DNA from 2 places in the Mesorhizobium sp. Mes31 genome. Region 2 is predicted to be linked to the other one. Evidence: riboswitches for the same ligand, from Rfam matches in the RefSeq annotation. Region 2 holds a riboswitch; the other holds the start of a gene.
What was found. Region 2 has a riboswitch for thiamine pyrophosphate ahead of NR193_RS25570 (Ykof family thiamine-binding protein). Riboswitches for the same ligand answer to the same signal wherever they lie in the genome.

Region 1 (3,515 bases), on a different contig from region 2:
ACGGCGGCCTCACCGGCCAGCCGGCCGAGATCGGCGCCGAGCCCGGCCATCACCGTCGCCGCCATCGGTCCGACAACGAACACCAGCGCAAGCACGATCAGCACGACGTTCAGCGAGGTCTCGGTCCCGCTGACGGAAAGATAGCGGCGCGGCGCGACCGGCAGGCTGGTGTCGCCGACGGCATTGGCGCCGAGCCGCGTCAGCGCCAGCGCCACGACAAAGGTCAACGCGATCTGCAGCAGCGTTAGCGTAACGGCCCGCGCGGGATCGAAATCGAAGCGCAGCGCCTGATAGATGCCGACCTCGAGTGTCGTCGCGGCCGGTCCGCCGCCGAGCGTCAGCACGATCGTGAACGATGTGATGCAGAGCATGAAGACAAGCCCGGCGACCCCTGGCAGGGATGCGCGCAGCGTCGGCCATTCGATCAGCCGGTACGCCGGCCGGGCTCCCATGCCGAGCTGGCTCGCCAGCCGCCATTGGTCGGCCGGTATGGTCTGCAGCGCTTCGAGGAACAGCCTTGCCGCCAGCGGCAGGTTGAAGAAGACATGCGCGACGAGAATGCCTGACAGGCCATAGATGCCCGGCCAGCTTCCACCACCAATCATCGTGAGCACGCCGGCGAAATAGCCGGCGCGGCCATAGAGGGCGAGGATGCCGAGGGCGGCGACGATGGCCGGCAGCGCCAATGGCACGGCGAAAAGCTGCAGGATGAAAGCGCGGCCGAGGAAACGTGGATGCCGCGACAGGGCGCGCGCCACGAACAGTGCCGGGCCGACGGAAAGCAGCGTCGAAAGTGCCGCCTGCCACAGCGTGAAGCGCACGACGCGCAGCAGATAGGGATCGAAGGCTGCCCATGCACCGGAAAAGTCATGGGCGCCTTCGAAAAGCAGGCCGGCAAACGCGCCGCCGATCAGCAGCGCGATCGCGGCAAGCGCGACAATGCCGGCGCTGATGCGGGGGTCAGACGGATGGCGCGTATGCATGTCGCGCTACCCAACACCGCAACGGGGTGCTGATCGAAGTAAATTCTTGGCTCGGGTCGAGTTCCCGCCCCCCCCCTCTGTCCTTCCGGACATCTCCCCCGCAAGGGGGGAGATTGCGCGTTCCACCGCCCGGGCCAATCTACAAAGTGGCAGGAATAAGCGAGGCGAAAGAGCTGCCAATCTCCCTCCTTGCGGGGGAGATGGCCGGCAGGCCAGAGGGGGGTGGCTTGGCATAAACATCCGACGAGGTTTGAACCCTATTTGCTCATCACCGCCAGCCATTCATCGACCCACACCTTGCGATTGGCCGCGACCTCCTCCGGGCTGAACAGCAAGGTCTTGGTCGGCTTGACCAGTTTGTCGAAGGCCGGGTTGAGCGGCTTGTCGGTCTTGCCGGCCGGGAACATCCAGTTGGTCTCGGGGATGGCATCCTGGAACTTCGGTCCGGTCATAAAGGTCATGAACTTTTCCGCCAGCGGGTTCTTCGCGCCTGTCGTGGTGATGCCGGCGACCTCGATCTGCAGATACTCGCCCTCCTCGAAGGACGCCGCCTGGTAGCGCTCGGTATTCTCGGCGACCATGTGGTAGGCCGGCGAGGTGGTGTAGGACAGCACCATCGGCGCCTCGCCCTTGGTGAACAGGCCATAGGCTTCGCTCCAGCCCGGCGTCACGGTCAGCACCTTCGCCTTGAGCTTGGCCCAGGCTTCCGGCGCCTTGTCGCCATAGACCGACTTCACCCACAACAGCAGGCCGAGGCCCGGCGTCGAGGTGCGCGGATCCTGGATGACGATCTTGTCGTCGGCGCTGCCCTCGACCAGGTCCTTGAGGCTCTTGGGCGGTGTCTTCAGCTTCTCGGTGTCGTAGACGACGGCGAAGTAACCGTAGTCAAAGGGGACAAAAGTGTCGTCGCTCCAGCCGCCCGGCACATTGATATCCGCCACCGCGCCATGCGGCGCGAACAGGCCGGTGGCCTTTGCGTCGGCGGTGAGATTGGTATCGAGCCCAAGCACGATGTCGGCCTTGGTCGATGCCCCTTCCAGCTTGACGCGGTTGAGCAGCGCCACGCCATCTGCGACCGAGACGAAGTCCACATCGCAGCCGCATTCGGCTTCGAATTCCTTCTTCACCACCGGACCGGGCCCCCAGTCGGCGGTGAAGCTCTCATAGGTGTAGATGGTGAGCTTGTCCTTGGCCAAGGCCGGCCCGGACAGGACAACGGCCATTGCTGAGACAAGAGAATATAAAAGCGTGCGCATCGGCGCCTCCTTCGTTCGAATTGAAAGGAATTGAGGCGTCGGACTGTCCGAAACGTCTAATCCCTCCGCCGGTACAAACCGGATCAGGTTCAGCGGGTTGGCGAGACTGCCTCTCAGCCGGTCCGCGAAGATCGCGTCCGGCACCCCGTTAGAGCGTTTCGACACATAGGCCCGGTCGACGAACCGCGCAAGTGGGAGTCTGCCGGCCTTCCGTTTCCGTTGCCGGGCTGGTAAGGGCCACAAGATATGAGCACATTCACCATCCTGCTTGGCGGCGATCTCATCCGCACGCCCCGGCTCGACCGCCAGGTCGAAGGCTCGCGCGTGATCGCCGCCGACGCCGGCATCGGCCATGCGCGGCTGCTCGGCCTTGTCCCGGAACTGTGGGTGGGTGATTTCGATTCGGTGCCGGCCAATCTGCCGGATGACCTCGCCGCGGTGCCCCGCCGGACCTTTCCGGCCGAGAAGGACAAGACCGATGGCGAACTGGCCATCGCCGCCGCGTTCGAACGCGGCGCGACCAGCCTGGTGCTCGCCGGCGCTTTCGGCGGCAAGCGCGCCGACCACGCCTTCCTGCATATGGCGCTTGGCCTGCGGCTGGCCGAAGCCGGGACCAAGGTGCTTCTGACCAGCGGCGCCCAGGAAGCCGTCCCACTGCTGCACGGAACGGCTGGCTTCGACTATGCCGACGGCACGCTGTTTTCGGTGCTCGGCCTTTCCGAGCTTGCCGGCCTGACCGTCACTGGCGCCAAATGGCCGCTGAACCACGTGAAGGTGGCGTTCGGCTCGTCGCTGACCATTTCCAACGAGGTCGAGGGCCGCCTCGGAATCGCCCTGGACCATGGCCGCGCGATGCTGCTCGCTCACCCCTATCCATTACCCGAAAGCTGATATGGCCCCGCCCCTTCTCAATCTCGACGGGATAAAACTGACCTTCGGCGGCACGCCGCTGCTCGATGGGGCCGCCTTGACGGCTTCGGCCGGTGACAAGATCGCGCTGGTCGGCCGCAACGGTTCCGGCAAGTCGACGCTGCTGAAGATCGCCGCCGGCCTGATCGAGCCGCAGGACGGCGAGGTTTTCCGCCAGCCTTCGGCGACCGTCCGCTATTTGCCGCAGATGCCTGACATGGAGGGTTTCCAGACGGTCCGCGCCTATGTCGAGGCGGGGCTTGGCCCTGCCGACGATCCCTACCGCGCCAGCTATTTGATGGAGCATCTTGGCCTCTCGGGCGAGGAGCGGCCGAACGATCTTTCCGGCGGCGAGGCCAGGCGCGCG
Region 2 (3,515 bases):
GGGCGGAAGATTTGCTGCGCCCGCTGATCGAGGCCGGCAAACTGGTGCCGCTGCTGGACGACTGGTGCGCGACCTTTCCCGGCTGGTTCCTCTGCTACCAGAAACAACACCATACGCCGCCGGCCGTGCGCGTCTTCGTCGATTTCCTGCGGCACGCCAATGCCGGCCGCCAAACCCTGCCTGGCGGTTGACAGTTTGCTGTGCCGCTGGCCAACTGCGGATGCTGATTTGATGTCAGTGCGCTTTCGGGGGTGGACATGAAGAAGATCTACGAAAAGCCAGTGCTGGTGAAACGCGAACGACTTTCGGTCGTCACCGCCGTGGGGGCGCTTTCACCCAAACCGGCCGGCTGACGGGCGCGGCTCGACCCTGCTTGGCGGTTTGTGCGGTCGGCCTGGATCGCCGGTCGCAGAATGGTGGCGAGGAAGGCACTGTTTGACCGGACGTCAGAAGATGAATTCGACTGACCCCGCCGGTCGTGGGGTGTCGATCAGTGCGGTTTTCATGCTGGATATCTCTGCTTACACCGGACCGCTGCTTGCCGGCTGGGTGGAGGCGGGAAACCACATCGGCGCGATCGTCGTGCCTGGCTTCCGGCGGCGGCCCACCGGCTTCAGCATCGGCAATTTCCGTCGAAGGCTGAAACGCAAGCTCCTGCTCCGGCGCTATCTGGGTAACGCCGGGGTGAAGCTGATTGAATTTGGCCGGCCTTACGACTGGGGCGAGCTTGACCGGCAACTGTCTGAAATCACAGCCGATGTGCTGATCTGCTATGCTTTCCCGGCCCTGATCCCCCAAGACCTGCTTGGTCGCTTTCCCAAAGGCGGGCTCAATCTTCACCCGGCGCTGCTGCCCAACTACCGTGGCCCGCACCCTCTCCACCGTCTGGCCGTGGACGGTCTGCATGCTGTTCACGGCGGCGTCACGCTGCACAAGATGTCCGCCGGTTTCGACGAGGGCGACGTCCTCGGACAGGTTCCTTTTTCCGAAGCTGACTGGGTGTCGAGACAGAGCCTGGTCGATGGAGCGGCGACCGCGATGCGGATGCTGGTGAGCGAGGCGGCGCCGGCCTACTGCAAGGGCGCCTTGTCAGGAGTGCCGCAGCCAGCCGGTGACTTCGTCTGGGCGCGGCTCGAGCCCGCCCATTTGATGATCTCGCAGGCCATGTCGATCGAGCATGTTGCGCGGCTGTGGCATGTGCTGGGACTGCTGCCGGGCATCTACCTCACGGTAGCCGGCCGCAAGGTCAGGCTGGCATTGCAGATTCGCAGGCTGGGTCCTCCCACCGGAGAGGCACCGGTCAAGCGATGGGGGACGGTGGAGTTCGATCTTGCCGATGGCAGGGTTCTGCATCTCACCTATAGCCGCCTGCTCAAACGGCTCCTGAAAGTGCGAAGTATGTTCGTACCCGCTCCAGTCAAGGAAACGCGCCCGGCAATGCGACTTTTCGGCAAAATGGAAAGCAAGTCCGGGCAGAGATGAGCGTCCGCCGCATGGCCTGCTTGCCGCAGTTGTTGTCGGCAGGGCGGTGTCCTGCGAGCTGCCGTTGGCCCCTGGCGCAATGGTTTTGACGCAGCGCGCTGAAGAAAACGGCTTCCCCAATCGCTTGAATGGTGCTTTAACCCCCGCATCCACAGGGGTGCTCCGTACGGTCGGGGCTGAGACGGGGGCGGCAAGCCCACAGACCCTAGAAGCTGATCTGGGTAATACCAGCGGAGCGAGGCGGGCGATGTTTTCAGGCGCACAAATTTCCCTATATCCCATGGCCGACGATTTCGTCGGCATCATTCTTGGTGCGCTCAGCGCGCTCGATCCCTACCGCGACAGGCTCAGGATCGAGACCGACGATATCTCGACCTTGCTGGTCGGGCCGCCCGAAGTCCTGTTCCCGGCTCTTCGCGATCTGTTCGTGGCGGCGGCCCGCAGCGGCAAGCACTGCGTGCTGTCGGCCGCCATCTCGCGCGGCTGCCCGGGCGAGCCGGACGATCCGATCTGCCGCTCCGATGCGTTTGGCGGACCTGTCGGGCCGCTCGGTCCGCGCAAGGAGGCTGCCATCCGCGCGGTGCGTGAAGCCGCTGTCACCGGCCAGCCGGCGGCGGCGCAGTTCTCGCTCTATGTGATGGGCACCGACGACCACATGGACGAGATCTATGGCTGCATCGACTTCTTGAAGCAGTCCGGCGTCTATGAGCGCTCCAAGAATTTCTGCACCAAATTGCGCGGCGATGCCGGCGCGATCTTTCTGGCGCTGAACGAGGCCTTCTGCCGCTTCGGGCCAGGCGCCGGTCACGTAACCCTCGACGTCACGGTCTCCGCCAACAGCCCCACCGCTGTCTGAGCCTACCCGCGCTTGTGCGCGAGTACCCGTCCAAGGACATCTCCCGTGGTCTCATCGTCGTCCAGCCACTCGCATCAATTCGCGGGTCTCTTCGCCAGGGCAGCCCCGGCGGTGATCTCGGCCGGGCTGCTCCTGCTGGCGTGGGAGCTTTGCGCCCGTTATTCCGGCATCAAGCCGACGATACTGCCGGCGCCGTCGCGCGTCTTCGCGCAGGCGATGCTCAATCGCCAAGCGCTGATCGACAACACCATTCCCACCCTCCGCGCCACGCTATTCGGCTTTGCCTGTTCGCTCAGCGCTGCCTTCGCGCTGTCGATGCTGGTCGACTTTTTCCAACCGCTGCGGCGTGCGCTGTTTCCGGTGTTCGTCATCAGCCAGACCTTGCCGCTGGTCGCCATCGCGCCGCTGGTGGTGCTGTGGTTCGGCTTCGGGCTGACCCCTAAGATCATACTGGTGGCGCTGGTCACCTTCTTTCCGATGCTGGTGGCCCTGGTGCAGGGCTACGAGGCGACGGAGGCCGAGATCGGCCAAGTGCTGCGCGCCATGGGGGCAGGGCCCTGGCGCGTCTTCGTGCTGGCGCGGCTGCCTTCGGCGCTGCCCTATTTCTTCGCCGGTCTGCGGATCTCCATCACCTATGCCGTGGTCGGCGCCATCTTCGCCGAATATGCCGGTGCCGCGAAGGGGCTGGGCATCTACATGCTCAATGCCAAGAACAATTTCCGCCCCGATCTGGTGCTGGCCGCCGTCGGCGTCAGCGCCGCGCTCACGCTCGTCCTGTTTGGACTGACGGTGCTGCTGCAGCACCTGGCCATGCCCTGGGAACGGACCGACAGGCAAGCTCGGGGGAAGGGACCGGGGCGATGAGCCGGCTCGAACTGCGGCATGTGCGCAAGGCGTTCGGCGGGCTCGAAGTGCTCGCCGACATTTCGCTTGGTGTCGGTGCCGGCGAATTCGTCTCCATCCTTGGGCCTTCGGGCGCCGGCAAGTCGACGCTCTTCCAGCTTCTGACGGGTGCGGAGCATGGCGAGGGCGAGATGTTCTTCGACGACGCGCCGCTCGACGACCATGGCAGGCATTTCGCCTTCATGCCGCAGCGCGACGCGCTGATGCCATGGCGGCGCATCCTCGACAACGCGACACTCGGGCTCGAAGTGCAAGGCGTCAAGCGCAAGGCGGC

Region 1: another riboswitch for thiamine pyrophosphate. It lies ahead of thiB (thiamine ABC transporter substrate binding subunit); the one in region 2 lies ahead of NR193_RS25570 (Ykof family thiamine-binding protein).

Annotation. Positions count from the first base shown of each region.
Region 1 covers NZ_JALJRL010000012.1:169,638-173,152, forward strand. Annotated here, with positions in the region: gene thiP (thiamine/thiamine pyrophosphate ABC transporter permease) at 1-983, opposite strand, end outside; gene thiB (thiamine ABC transporter substrate binding subunit) at 1,241-2,239, opposite strand; TPP riboswitch at 2,283-2,397, opposite strand; gene NR193_RS21240 (thiamine diphosphokinase) at 2,486-3,130, shown strand; gene NR193_RS21245 (ABC-F family ATP-binding cassette domain-containing protein) at 3,132-3,515, shown strand, end outside.
Region 2 covers NZ_JALJRL010000018.1:34,547-38,061, forward strand. Annotated here, with positions in the region: gene NR193_RS25555 (LysR family transcriptional regulator) at 1-191, shown strand, start outside; gene NR193_RS25560 (putative RiPP precursor) at 258-353, shown strand; gene NR193_RS25565 (formyltransferase family protein) at 454-1,482, shown strand; TPP riboswitch at 1,626-1,739, shown strand; gene NR193_RS25570 (Ykof family thiamine-binding protein) at 1,730-2,338, shown strand; gene NR193_RS25575 (ABC transporter permease) at 2,384-3,202, shown strand; gene NR193_RS25580 (ABC transporter ATP-binding protein) at 3,199-3,515, shown strand, end outside.